DNA from 2 places in the Actinomadura luzonensis genome. Region 1 is predicted to be linked to the other one. Evidence: riboswitches for the same ligand, from Rfam matches in the RefSeq annotation. Region 1 holds a riboswitch; the other holds the start of a gene.
What was found. Region 1 has a riboswitch for thiamine pyrophosphate ahead of MF672_RS11415 (purine-cytosine permease family protein). Riboswitches for the same ligand answer to the same signal wherever they lie in the genome.
Positions count from the first base shown of each region.

Region 2: another riboswitch for thiamine pyrophosphate. It lies ahead of thiO (glycine oxidase ThiO); the one in region 1 lies ahead of MF672_RS11415 (purine-cytosine permease family protein).

Region 1 is NZ_JAKRKC020000001.1:2,376,056-2,382,447, reverse strand. It holds gene MF672_RS11425 (ATP-binding protein) at 1-475, opposite strand, end outside; gene MF672_RS11420 (methylated-DNA--[protein]-cysteine S-methyltransferase) at 564-1,136, shown strand; gene MF672_RS11415 (purine-cytosine permease family protein) at 1,099-2,445, opposite strand; TPP riboswitch at 2,436-2,548, opposite strand; gene MF672_RS11410 (rhodanese-like domain-containing protein) at 2,601-2,924, opposite strand; gene MF672_RS11405 (winged helix-turn-helix transcriptional regulator) at 2,921-3,346, opposite strand; gene MF672_RS11400 (MFS transporter) at 3,438-4,844, shown strand; gene MF672_RS11395 (Fpg/Nei family DNA glycosylase) at 4,848-5,726, opposite strand; gene MF672_RS11390 (TenA family protein) at 5,773-6,378, opposite strand.
Region 2 is NZ_JAKRKC020000002.1:2,987,009-2,993,400, forward strand. It holds gene pknB (Stk1 family PASTA domain-containing Ser/Thr kinase) at 1-120, opposite strand, end outside; gene MF672_RS44240 (thiazole synthase) at 299-1,054, opposite strand; gene thiS (sulfur carrier protein ThiS) at 1,047-1,247, opposite strand; gene thiO (glycine oxidase ThiO) at 1,244-2,509, opposite strand; TPP riboswitch at 2,500-2,617, opposite strand; gene MF672_RS44255 (NAD(P)/FAD-dependent oxidoreductase) at 2,699-3,862, shown strand; gene MF672_RS44260 (Rv2175c family DNA-binding protein) at 3,893-4,270, shown strand; gene thiE (thiamine phosphate synthase) at 4,248-4,886, shown strand; gene MF672_RS44270 (polyprenyl synthetase family protein) at 5,231-6,301, opposite strand.

The DNA of each region.
Region 1 (6,392 bases):
TCCGGTCGAGCACGGCGGACAGCTCCAGGTCGGAGTTGAGGTCGCCCACCACGTCGGTCAGCCGGCGCACCAGCCGGGCGCGGCGGGCCATGCGCTCCTTGGCGACCTCGTCGGCCCGCGCCAGGTGGTGGACGCACACGTACCCGGCCACGGCGCTGCCGAGGCGCAGCGCGCTGATGTCCACGCGCACGTCGAGCAGGCTGCCGCCGCTGTCGAGGCGCTTGGTGCGCACCGACACCTGGCCGCCGGTGCGCACGCGCTCCAGCGCCGCGTTGTGCTCGGCGCTCAGCTCGGGCGGGACGATCGGCGCCCGCCGCCCCAGCATCTCCGCCGCCGGCCAGCCGAAGAGCCGTTCGGCCGCCTCGTTCCAGACCAGCACGGTCTGGTCGCGGTCGACCGCCACGACGGCGTTGGGCGAGCTGGCGAGCACCGCGCGGGCGATCTCATCGTCACTACCGGCCCATAGGTCCCCCACTCCTCCATAGTGCACGTGGCGCGGTGGGTGCGTCGGGCGATCCGTCCGATACGCTGCGGTCACGACGATTTCCCTGGAGGGTGCGGGCATGACGAGCGGCGACCTTGACGCCCTGCTGCGTGTGACCTCCAGCACCTACCGGGGAGAGACGCCCGACATCGCGTTCGGCACCTACGACGGCGCCCTGGGCCGCCAGGTGCTGGCCGTCACCGCCAAGGGCATCGTGGCCTGCTCCTTCGAGCCGGAGAACGACGTCTTCGAGCTGATCAGCAGGAACGTGGGCCGCTTCATCGGCCCCGACGCGCGCCGCCTCGACCCGGTGCGCCGCGAGCTCGACGCCTACTTCTCGGGGCGGCTGCGGGCCTTCGCCACGCCGGTCGACCTGTCGCTCGCCACCCCGTTCGCGCGCACGGTGCTGCAGAAGACGATGGCGGTGCCGTACGGCACGACCACGACGCTGGAGAGCATCGGCGAGAGCATCGGCCGGCCGCGCGCGCTGCGCGCGATCGGCAACGCGCTGGCCTCCAACCCCGTCTGCGTGATCGTGCCGTGCCACCGGGTGGTGCGCGAGGACGGCGCGCTCGGCGACTACGCGGGCGGCCTCGCCGCCAAGCAGCACCTGCTCAACGTCGAACGGCGGGCCGCGGCCGGCGTCCGCTGAGCAGCCCGATCAGCAGCGTCACCAGCGCCGCCACCAGGGCCGCGCCGAGCGCGCCGTTCATCCACGGCTCGCGGGTGAAGCCGATCGCGGCGCGCGCGCCGGCCCAGAAAGCGTCCCAGGCGGGCAGGGTGGGCGTCGAGGTGGTCAGCCAGTACGCGGCGAAGCCGAGCGCCCAGGGCAGCAGCATGCTCCAGCGCGAGGGGGCGTCCTCGGCGGTGTCCCAGCGGCCGGAGCGGGCGAAGAGGAAGTAGTCGACGGCCAGCACCGCGAACATCGGCACGAACACCGCGCCGATCACGCCGAGGAACGCGCCGTAGGAGGTCACGTCCACGACCAGGGCGATCGCGACGGTCAGCAGGCCGATGGCGACGGAGAAGACCCGCCGGTCCACGCGCGGCATGAGGTTCTGCAGGGACACCGTCGTCGAGTAGACGTTCGCGAACGACTGGTCGGTCTCGCGCAGCACCAGGACGCCGAAGAACAACGCGCCGAGCGGCGCCGCCACGAACGGGGCGAACACCGCCGTGCTGTCGGCCGTCACCGCCGCCGAGCCCGCGATGGCCACCGCGTACACGCCGAGGCCGAGACAGGCGACCTGGGCCAGCGTGTAGCCGCCCACGACGCCGGTGAACGCGGCCCGGCTGGAGCGCGAGTGCCGGGCGAAGTCGGCGGCCATCGGCACCCACGACACCGACAGCGCGATCACGTAGTCGACGGCGGCGGGGAAGGCGGTCCAGGAGCCGCCGGCGTGGGCCGGGGCCTCGTTGAGGAAGAACCAGGCGAACCACACCATCGACACGATCACGCCGGCGGTCACGTACCGGCGGAGCAGCCGGATCGAGCCGAGCGGCCAGATCGTCAGCGCCGTGGTGAGGACGCCCGCGACGAGCACCCACACCTGGTACGGCACGCCGCCGAAGATCGCGGTGGCCGCCTTGGCGATCACCCACAGCTCGAACGCGCCCCAGCCGAGCATCTGCACGATGTTGAGCACCGTCGGCACGTAGGAGATCCTCGCCCCGAACAGCCCGCGCAGCAGCACCATGGCCGGCTTGCCGGTCCGCGTGCCCGGCACGGCGGACAGGCCCACCATGGCCGTGCCGATGAGGCTGCCGACCAGGGCCGCCATGAGCGCGGCCGCCAGGCTGAGCGGGGCGTCGCCGAGCGGGTCGAGCAGGAACAGCGCGCCGGAGAAGCCGAGCAGGCTGACGCCGAGGTTGGCCCAGAGGGCGCCCTGGTCGAGGACGCCCAGCGTCTTGGGCGGGGTTCCTTCGAGGGTCAGCGGAACTTCGTCGGCGACATGCGTCATCGCTCACTCCCTACGCCGGCATTACCCGGACAGGTTCAGGCGGTCGGCAGCAGCGGTAGCTGCCCTCTCAGCCTGGTTGCCCCAAGCTCCCGCGACGATCTGTAGTTTGTGCCCTCATGATGCCTCAACGGCGCCGGAAGCGCCATATGGGGCTGTTATGCGACAAACGGCTCCTGGCCGGTCTCGCTCACCATGGGACGGCGCGCGGCCTGCCACGACTGCATGCCGCCGCCGACGTTGACGGCCTCGCGGCCGAGCTGGTTGAGCCAGGCCGCGACCTGCAGCGAGCGCCCGCCGACCCGGCAGACGACGTAGACGGTGCGGTCGGCCGGGATCTCCTCGACGCGCCCCTGGATCTGGGTCATGGGGATGTGCACGGCCTCCGGCGCGTGGCCCGCCAGCCATTCGTCCTGCTCACGGACGTCGAGCAGGTAGGCGTCTGCGGGAACGGCGCTGGCCTCGGTCTCAGGAACGGTCATGCCTCCATTGTCTCCGCCGCGCGGCGCGCGTCGTACGCGGCGCGCGCGGCGGCGATCTCGCGCTGGTGCGTCTCGGTCCAGGTCACGAGGGACTTGATGGTCTCGTGCAGGGTACGGCCGAGCGGCGTCAGCGCGTATTCCACCCGAGGCGGCACGACGGGGTGGACCGTGCGGGTAACCAGGCCGTCGCGCTCCAGGTGGCGCAGGGTGACGCTGAGCATGCGCTGGCTGACGCCGTCGATCTCGCGGCGCAGCTCGGTGAAGCGCAGGCTGCTGCAGTCGAGCAGGGCGATCACCAGCAGGGACCACTTGTCCGCGACGCGGTCGAGGATCTGGCGGACCTCGCAGTCCTCGCGGGTGTCCCACTGGCGGACGTCGTAGTCCTCGTCCTTGGTGCTCTCGCAGTAACCGAGTACCGGCAAAGTGCCTTCTTCCATGGCATCCCATCCTGGCCCAAGATGTGGACGGTTACCAGAGATAACCGATAGGCCGATTAGTAACCGGGGGTTTCCCATGCCTGCCCGTCACTGGGGCGTGCTCGCCGTGTTGTGCGGCGCGATCTTCCTTGAAGGCATCGACGTGGCCATGCTCAACGTCGCCCTGCCGTCCATCAGGGCCGACCTCGGCCTGTCCACCGGAGCGCTGAGCGGGGTGGTGAGCGCGTACGTGCTCGGCTACGGCGGCTTCATGCTGCTCGGCGGCCGCGCGGCCGACCTGCTGGGCCGCCGCCGGATGTTCCTGCTCTGGCTGACGGTCTTCCTGCTGTTCTCCGGGCTGGGCGGCTTCGCCGAGGAGGGCTGGGTGCTGCTCGTGGCCCGGTTCGTGACGGGGGTCGCGGCGGCGTTCCTGACCCCGGCCGGGCTGTCGCTGATCACCACGACGTTCCCCGAGGGCCCGCTGCGCAACCGGGCGCTGCTGGTCTACGCGGGGACCGCCGCCGGCGGCTTCGCGCTCGGGCTGGTCATCGGCGGGCTGCTGGCCGCCGTCGGGTGGCGCTGGGTGTTCTTCGCGCCGGTGCTGATGTCGGCGGCGCTGCTGCTCGCCGCGATCCCCCTGCTCAAGGAGCCGCCCGCGGCCGGCCGGCCCGCTGCGCGGAGCTTCGACCTGGCGGGCGCGGCCACCGTGACGGGGGCGATGATGCTGCTGGTCTACGGCGTCGTCCGGCTGGAGCACCCGGGCGACGGCCTGCCGCTCACCGTCGCGGCCTTCGCCGGCGGGCTGGCCCTGCTGGCGGCGTTCGCCGCGATCGAGCGGCGCTCGGCCGCCCCGCTCGTCCGGATGGGGATCTTCCGCGCGGGCGCGCTGGTCCGCACGAACCTCATGGCGGCCCTGCTCACGGCCTCGTTCTTCGGCTTCCAGTTCCTCCTCACGCTCTACCTCCAGGAGCTGCGCGGCTGGTCGGCGATCGAGACCGGGCTCGCGCTGCTCGCGGCGGCCGCCGACGTGGTGCTGGCGCCGACGCTCACGCCGTGGCTGGTCAACCGGTACGGCAACGCCCGGGTGGTGCTGGGCGGGCTGCTGTCGGGGCTGCTGGCCTACGCGTTGTTCCTCGGCGTGGGCCTGGACTGGGCGTACGCGGCCATGCTGCCGTCGATGCTGCTGATCGGGCTGATGTTCGCCTTCGTCTACGGCCCGCTGACGATCGTCGCCACCGACGGCATCGCCGAGCACGAGCAGGGGCTGGCCGGCGGGCTCATCAACACGTCGTTCCAGTTCGGCGCGGCGCTCGGCCTGTCGGCGGTCACCGCCGTGAACGTGGCCGCGCTGGGCGGCGCGGACACGCCGGAGGCGGGCCTGGCCGCGCTGCGCACGGCGCTCGCCGTGCCGGTGACGGCCACGCTGGTGGCCGCGGTGATCGCGGTGATCGGCCTGCGGGCGGCGGCCCGGCCGCGCGCCGGGCAGCCGCTGCCGGTGCCCTAGGCGCTACTTCAGCAGCTTGGACAGGCGGCGGTCGGCCAGCGGCTTGCCGCCCGTCTGGCAGGTGGGGCAGTACTGCAGCGAGGAGTCGGCGAAGGAGACCTCGCGGATCGTGTCGCCGCACACGTCGCAGGGCTGCCCCGCCCGGTTGTGCACGCGCAGGCCCGACTTCTTCTCCGCCTTGAGGTCCTTGGCCGCGAGGCCCTGCGCCCGCTCGACCGCCTCGGCCAGCGTGGTGACGATGGCCTCGTGCAGGTCGGCGATCTGGGCGTCGGTGAGGGTCGCGGCGATCTTGAACGGGGACATCTTCGCGGCGTGCAGCACCTCGTCGGAGTAGGCGTTGCCGATGCCGGCGATGACCTTCTGGTCGCGGAGCAGGCCCTTGATCTGGGTGCGGTTGCCGCCGATGATGCGCTTGAGCGCGGCGACGGTGAAGGACGGGTCGAGGGGGTCGGGGCCGAGGGCGGCAACGCCCGGCACCTCGTCCGGATTTTTCGTGACATAGACGGCGAGCCGCTTCTGCGTCCCCGCCTCCGTCAGCTCGAACCCCGGCGCCTGCCCCTCGTCGTCGGGCGCGAAGCGCACCCGCACCGCGAGCGGGCCCTTCCCCGGCCGCACCGGCTTGGCGTTCGACAGGTCGTCGCGCCAGCGCAGCCACCCGGCCCGGGCCAGATGGATGACCAGGTGCAGCCCATCGCAGTCGAGGTCGAGGAACTTGCCGTGCCTCGCCACCCCGGTGACGCTCAGCCCGCCGAGCGCGCTGACCGGCGGGTCGAACGTCTTCAGCGCCTGGATGCCGACGACGTCGACGGCCATGATCGATCGGCCCACCGCCCGTTCGCGCAGGAAGTGGGCCAGAGACTCCACCTCGGGAAGTTCCGGCATGCTCCCAGGGTACGGTGCCCGCCGGACCGTCCACAGCCTGTGGAAACTACGGCACGTCCCAGAAGGCCAGCTCGTGGGCCATCCCCTGGACGAACAGCGCCTCCGCCCGCGCCGGATCCGGGTCCGCCTCGTCGACGAGCTGCGCGATGCGCGCGGCCAGCGCGGCGAAACCGGGGTCGGCGTAGGTGTCCACCCAGGCGCGGTAGCGGGGCTCGGCCGGCGGGTCCTGCGCCAGGAGCCGGCCGAGGCGCGAATAGCCCCACATGCACGGGTACAGCGCCGCCAGCCCCTCCCCGTAGTCGGCCGCCGACTCCAGCAGGAACGACGTGTACGCCGCGCACGCCGGCCCCTTGACCGCCCCGTCCAGGTCGGCGCCGAACCCGGCCGACAGCGAGCGGTGCAGGCTCAGCTCGTCGTGGTACGTGGCGTGCGCCAGGTCCACCAGGTCGCCGAGGTGCGCGTCCGGCGCCTGCCAGGCCAGCCGGGAGAAGACCCGCACGTAGTCGAGCAGGAACAGGTAGTCCTGCTCCAGCCACGACCGGAACACCGGCTCGGGCAGGTCGCCGCGGGCGATCCCGGCCACGGTGGGGTGGTCGAGCTGCGCCCGCAGCAGCGGTTCGCCGAGGGCGTGCAACTTTTCCGAGATGCTCATGACTGGGAGGTTAG
Region 2 (6,392 bases), on a different contig from region 1:
GAGCCGCACGTCGAGCGCCAGGTAGACGGTCGCCATACCGCCCCGGGCGATCCGGCTCTCGATGCGATAGCGTCCATCGAGGAGCCGCCCGACCAGAGGGTCCGCAGTCGTCGTATCCACCCCGCCGAGTTTACGGGCGTTTTGGCACCGGCAGGGCCCGGCCGCCCGAAACCGATGCCGAGCCGTGCCCCCTGGAACGCACCATAGTCCCGCGGGCCCCGCTGTGTCCCACCCGTGCCACGAAAGGCCGGGTCACGGGCAGGGCGCGGGGGTCACGGGGTCGTCATGGGGTCACGGGTCACGGGGTCATGGGCGAGGACGCCTCGGCGTAGCGGCGGCGCGGGATGCGCCCGGCCTGCCGCGCCAGCCGCCCGGCCGACACCGCCGCCTTCATCGCCGCCGCCATCAGGTCCGGCCGCTGCGCCCGGGTGACCGCCGTGGCCAGCAGCACCGCGTCGCAGCCCAGCTCCATCGCCAGCGCGGCGTCGCTCGCCGTGCCGATGCCCGCGTCGAGGATCACCGGCACCGAGGCGGCCTCGACGATCAGCTCGATGTTGTGCGGGTTGCGGATGCCGAGCCCCGACCCGATCGGCGCGCCCAGCGGCATCACCGCCGCGCACCCGGCCTGCTCCAGCCGCCGGGCCAGCGCCGGGTCGTCGCCGATGTACGGCAGCACCACGAACCCGTCGGCGACCAGCCGCTCGGCCGCGTCGAACGTCTCGATCGGGTCCGGCAGCAGCGTCCGCTCGTCGGCGATGACCTCGAGCTTGACCCAGTTCGTCCCCAGGGCCTCGCGGGCCAGCCGGGCCGTCAGCACGGCCTCGCCCGCGGTGAAGCAGCCGGCCGTGTTCGGCAGCACCTTGATGCCGCGCTCGCGCAGCACGTCCAGCACCGAGCCGCGCGCCGCCGGGTCGAGCCGCCGCATCGCGACCGTGGTCAGCTCGGTGCCCGAGGCCGCGAGCGCCTGGTCGAGCACCTCCAGCGAGGGCGCCCCGCCGGTGCCCATGATGAGCCGGGAGGCGAACTTCTCCCCGGCGATGATCAGCTCATCCACCCTGCACCGCCGTCAGCACCTCCACGCGGTCGCTGTCGCGCAGCGCCGTGGTCTCCCAGGCGCCGCGCGTGACCACCTCGTCGTTCACGGCCACGGCGACCCCGGTGGTCGCCGTGGTCAGGGCCCGTACGGCCTGCGCCACGGTCGTGCCGTCGGCGAGCTCGTGCGCGGCCCCGTTGATCTGGACAATCATGCGATCTCCTGAACTCCCCCCGACTCGTGGAACCTGGCGGGCGAGCACAACGCGCCCAGCGCGTCCAGCTCGGCCGCCTCCTCGCCACCGCTCTCCCCGGCGACCAGGGCCGCCGTGAGGGGCGCGAGCAGCACGCCGCCCCGGTGGTGACCGGTGGCGAGGACGAGCCCCGGCGCGCCTCCAGGGCCGATGACCGGCAGGTTGTCGGGCGTGCCCGGGCGCAGGCCCGCCACCACGTCGGCCAGCTCCAGCTCGGTGACGCCGGGCACCAGCTCCCTGGCGTCGCGCAGCAGCTCGTACAGGCCGCCCGCCGTCACGCGGGTGTCGAAGCCCAGCTCCTCCTGGGTGGCGCCGACCACCAGCTCGCCGTCGCCCCGGGGGACGAGGTAGACGGACGAGCCGTGGACGGAGCCGCGTACGCACCGGGTGAGCAGCGGCCGCGGCGAGCGCAGGCGCAGGATCTGGCCCTTGACCGGGCGCACCGGGACCCCGGCCAGGCCGCCGCTCCAGGCGCCGGCCGCGAGCACCACCCGCCCGGCCCGCACCTCGGACGGCCCCGCGCCCTCCTCCAGCCGCACCCCGACGACCCTGCCCGCGCCCGGCGGCTCCGCTCCCGTGTCGTCCTCGCGCAGCAGCCCGGTGGCGCGGGCCCGGACCAGCGGCACCCGCAGCCGCTCCAGCGCGGCCAGCAGCGCCGCCGTCACCCGGCGCGGGTCCACCCAGGCGTCACCGGCCGCCAGCAGCCCGCCGCGCACCGACGGCGCCAGCATCGGCTCCAGCCGCCGGCACTCGCGCCCGGTCAGCCGCTCGACCGGCAGCCCCAGCTTGTCCATGAACGCGGCCAGCTCGTCCAGCGCCGCGAGGTCGTCGGCCCCGAACGCCACGTCCAGGGTCCCCTCCGCGCGCAGGTCCACCCCGGGCCCGGTGGCGGGCAGGCCCGCGTCGGCGGCCAGCTCGGCCGCGAAGGCCGGCCAGCGGCGCAGCGACGCCATCCCGAGCCGCAGCAGCGGCGCCTCGGTGTAGGTGACCTCGCTGATCGGGGCCAGCATGCCGGCCGCCGCGTGCGAGGCCCCGCGCGCCGGACGCGGATCGACCACGGCCACCCGCCGCCCGGCCCGCGCCAGCCGCCACGCCACGGACAGCCCGACGACCCCGCCCCCCACGACCACGTCGGTGAGCCCGGAGAGCCCGCCGCCCGCGCCGGAGAGCCCGGCGGTCGTAGTGGAGAGCCCGGCGGCTGCGCCGCCTGCGTTCGCGTCCATCGTGCGCTCCCTTCGCCGGCATGATCCGGATCAGGTGTCTTGCGGTCGAAGGCCCGCTGGCAGCCTTCCTCTCAGCCCGGTCACGGCCGGACTCCCGCGCGTCTTACGCCCACAGCCTACGACCTCACCGGCGTGTCCCCGCACGCCCCCCTTCGCCGCCGGGCCGCGCGCCCGTCTATGGTCTTGGTCGTGAACCATGTCGTGGTGGTGGGAGCGGGCCTGGCCGGCGTGCGCACGGTCGAGGCGCTGCGCGGGCGCGGATTCGACGGCACGATCACCCTGGTCGGACGGGAGCGCCACCGCCCCTACGACCGCCCGCCCCTGACGAAGAGCGTGCTGCTGGGCGAGTCCGACACCACCTTCGTCGACACCGACCTCGCCGCGCTGCGCGTCGCCTTCCGGCCCGGGGTGTCCGCCACCGCGCTGCGCCCGGGAGCCGTCGAGACGACCGAGGGCGAGCTGCGCTACGACGGCCTGGTCATCGCCACCGGCGCCGACCCGGTCAGGCTGCCCGGCGACGGCCCGCAACACGTCCTGCGCACCCTGGACGACGCCCACGAGCTGCGGGCCGCGCTGGTGCCCGGCGCCCGCGTCGCGGTCATCGGCGCGGGGTGGATCGGCGCCGAGGTGGCGACGGCCGCCCGCCGCGCCGGCTGCCACGTCACCGTCGTGGAGGCCGGGCCCGCGCCGCTCTTCACCGCCGTCGGCGCCGAGATCGGCGCCCGCACCGAACGCTGGTACGACGGCATCGACCTGCGCCTGGACACCATGGTCCACTCCGTCGAGGAGGGCGGCGTCGAGCTGGTCGGCGGCGAGTTCCTGGACGCGCACGTGGTCGTCGCCGGCATCGGCGTCCGCCCCGCCGTCGAGTGGCTCGCCGACGCCGACCTCGACCTGCACAACGGCGTCGTCGTGGACGAGCGGCTGCGCGCCTCGCTGCCCGGCACGGTCGCGGTGGGCGACTGCGCCGCCTGGTGGTCGCGCCGCTTCCAGGCCAGGCTCCGCGTCGAGCACTGGGACACCGCGCTCAACGCCCCCGAGGTCGCCGCCGCCGCCCTGCTCGGCGAGGACGCCGTCTACGACCCGGTGCCGTACTTCTGGTCCGAGCAGTTCGGGCACATGGTCCAGTACGCGGGCCACCACCCGGCCGGCGAGCGCCTGCTCTACCGCGGCGGCCCGGAGGGCAAGTGGTCGGCCGTCTGGCTGCGCGCCGACGACACCCTCGCCGCCGTCTTCGCCGTGGACCGCCCCCGGGACCTCGTCCAGGGCCGCCGGCTCATCGACGCGGGCGCCCGCCTCCACGCGGAACGCCTGGTAGATCCAGAAGTACCCCTACGGGATTGTGTTGTTTGAGCAAGCACGCCATGTGGTAGTTGTGGTTCCGTGACGCTTTCTGTTGCACAGATCGACCGGGAGACCGACCAACTCGTCGACGAGTGGCTCACCCTCCCCGAAGTGGCCCGGCGCCTCGACCTTCCGATGGGGCGGGCCAAGCAACTCCTCAAGGACCACAAGCTCCTCGGCGTGCGCCGGGAGGGCAGTGGCGGGCCGCAGGTGCCCGCGGTGTTCCTCGACGGAAAGGAAGTGATGAAGGGCCTGCCGGGCACGCTGACCGTGCTGCAGGACGCCGGCTACGACGACGTCGAGTCCCTGCGCTGGCTCTTCACCCCCGACGACTCGCTGCCCGGCTCGCCCATCGAGGCGATCAGGGCCGGCCGTCACACCGAGGTCAAGCGGCGTGCCCAGGCCCTCGCTTTCTGACGCCCGCCTCTATCTCTGCACCGGCGCCCGCCGCGACCGCGGCGACCTCGCGCAGTTCCTCGACACGGTGCTGGCCAACGGCGTGGACATCATCCAGCTGCGGGAGAAGGGCCTGGAGGCCCGCGAAGAACTCGCCCTCCTCGAAGTCTTCCGCGACGCCTGCGACCGGCACGGCAAGCTGCTGGCGGTCAACGACCGGGCCGACATCGCCTACGCGGCCCGTCCCGACGTGCTCCACCTGGGGCAGGACGACCTTCCAGTGACGGTCGCGCGAGAGATACTCGGCGACGACATCGTCATCGGACGGTCCACCCACTCCACCGCCGAGGCTTCCGCCGCGGCCGTGGAGGAGGGCGTCGACTACTTCTGCTGCGGGCCGATCTGGCCCACGCCGACCAAGCCCGGCCGTCCGGCCCCCGGCCCGCCGCTGCTGCGGCACGCCGCGGGGCTGGGCACGGCGCGGCCGTGGTTCGGCATCGGCGGCATCGACCTCGGCAACCTGGACGAGGTCCTGTCGTACGGGGTGCGCCGGGTCGTGGTCGTCCGGGCGATCACCGACGCCGACGACCCGGGCGCGGCCGCGGCCGAGTTCGCCAAACGGCTGGCGGCAGCCTGACCGGAGCCCCCACAGCCGGTCGCACTCCGGCCCCCCACAGCCGGCCCCACCACGGTCGGGCCCGCCACAGTCGGGCCCGCCACAGCCGGCCCCACCACGGTCGGGCCCGCCGGCCCGGCCACCGACCCGGGCCACGGCCCCATCACACCGGCCGCACTCCGGCCGGCACCCCGCCTCTGCCCGACGCGCCGCCCCCTCCCTCCGGACGGGGCGGCGCTCCAGTTTTTCGCGGGGTCTGGTGGTGCGGGAGGCGGCGACCGCCAGGCCGGACGGGGCGGCGCTTCAGCTTGGTGGCGCGTGTCTGGCGATGCCGGAAGTGGCGGCGGCGGTCCAGCTTGTGCGGGTCAGGTGGTGCGGGAGGTGGCGGCGATCGCGAGGCCCTCCAGCGCCGCCCTGGCCTCCTCGGTGACCGGGGCCCGCGCGAGGGCGTCCAGCGCCTCGCCCAGGTAGACGCCGATCAGCTCCTCGCACTCGCGCAGCGCCCCCGTGCCCTCGATGACGTCGCGCAGCGTCGCCACCCCGTCCTCGTCCAGGCGGGGGTCGCCGAGCAGCCGCCGGACGGCCGCGGCCGCGCCGGGGGAGGCGGCGGCCAGGGTGCGGGCCACGAGCATGGTGCGCTTGCCCTCGCGCAGGTCGTCGCCCGCGGGTTTGCCGGTCTGCGCCGGGTCGCCGAAGACGCCCAGGATGTCGTCGCGGAGCTGGAAGGCGATGCCGACGCGCTGCCCGTAGCCGGTGCACAGCTCGTCCATCCAGGGCGTGAGCTTGCGCGCGGCGAGCGCGAGGCCGAGCCGCAGCGGCTGCTCCACCGAGTACTTGCCGCTCTTGTACAGCGCCACCCGCAGCGCCGAGTCGAACGTGTTCTCCCCGTGGGCCTGCTCCAGCAGGTCGAGGTACTGGCCGCACATCAGCTCGGTGCGCATGTGGTCGTGCACCGGCTGGGCCGCCTCCAGCGCCTCGCGCGGCAGGCCGCTGGTGCGCCACATCTCGCCCGACCAGATGAGCAGCAGGTTGCCCAGCAGGATCGCCGCGCCCTCGCCGAACTGCTCGGGGGAGCCGTGCCAGGCCGCCTTCTCGTGCATGGCCTGGAAGCGGCGGTGCGCCGCCGGCATGCCGCGGCGCAGGTCGCTCTTGTCCATCACGTCGTCGTGCACGAGCGCGCTGGCCTGCAGCAGCTCCAGCGAGGCCGCCGCGGTGAAGATGCCGGGGTCGTCGTCCGCGCCGCCCGCGCCGCGCCAGCCCCAGTAGCAGAACGCGGGCCGCAGCCGCTTGCCGCCCGCCAGCAGGTCCTCGGCGGCGGCGCGCAGCGGCTGGAAGTCGGGGTCGCCGGCGGCGGGGAGCCGGTGCTCGACGAAGGCGCCCAGGGCACGCTCCACCCGCGTGCGCAGGACGTCCATGCTCACGGCGTCAGAGGTCATGCCTTTGAGACTAGTGGCCGGTCGGAGCGCTTCCGCTCGGGGCCGGGGTGAGGTACGTGAACCCCGCCGGGCCGGGCGGGAGCGGTCGCGG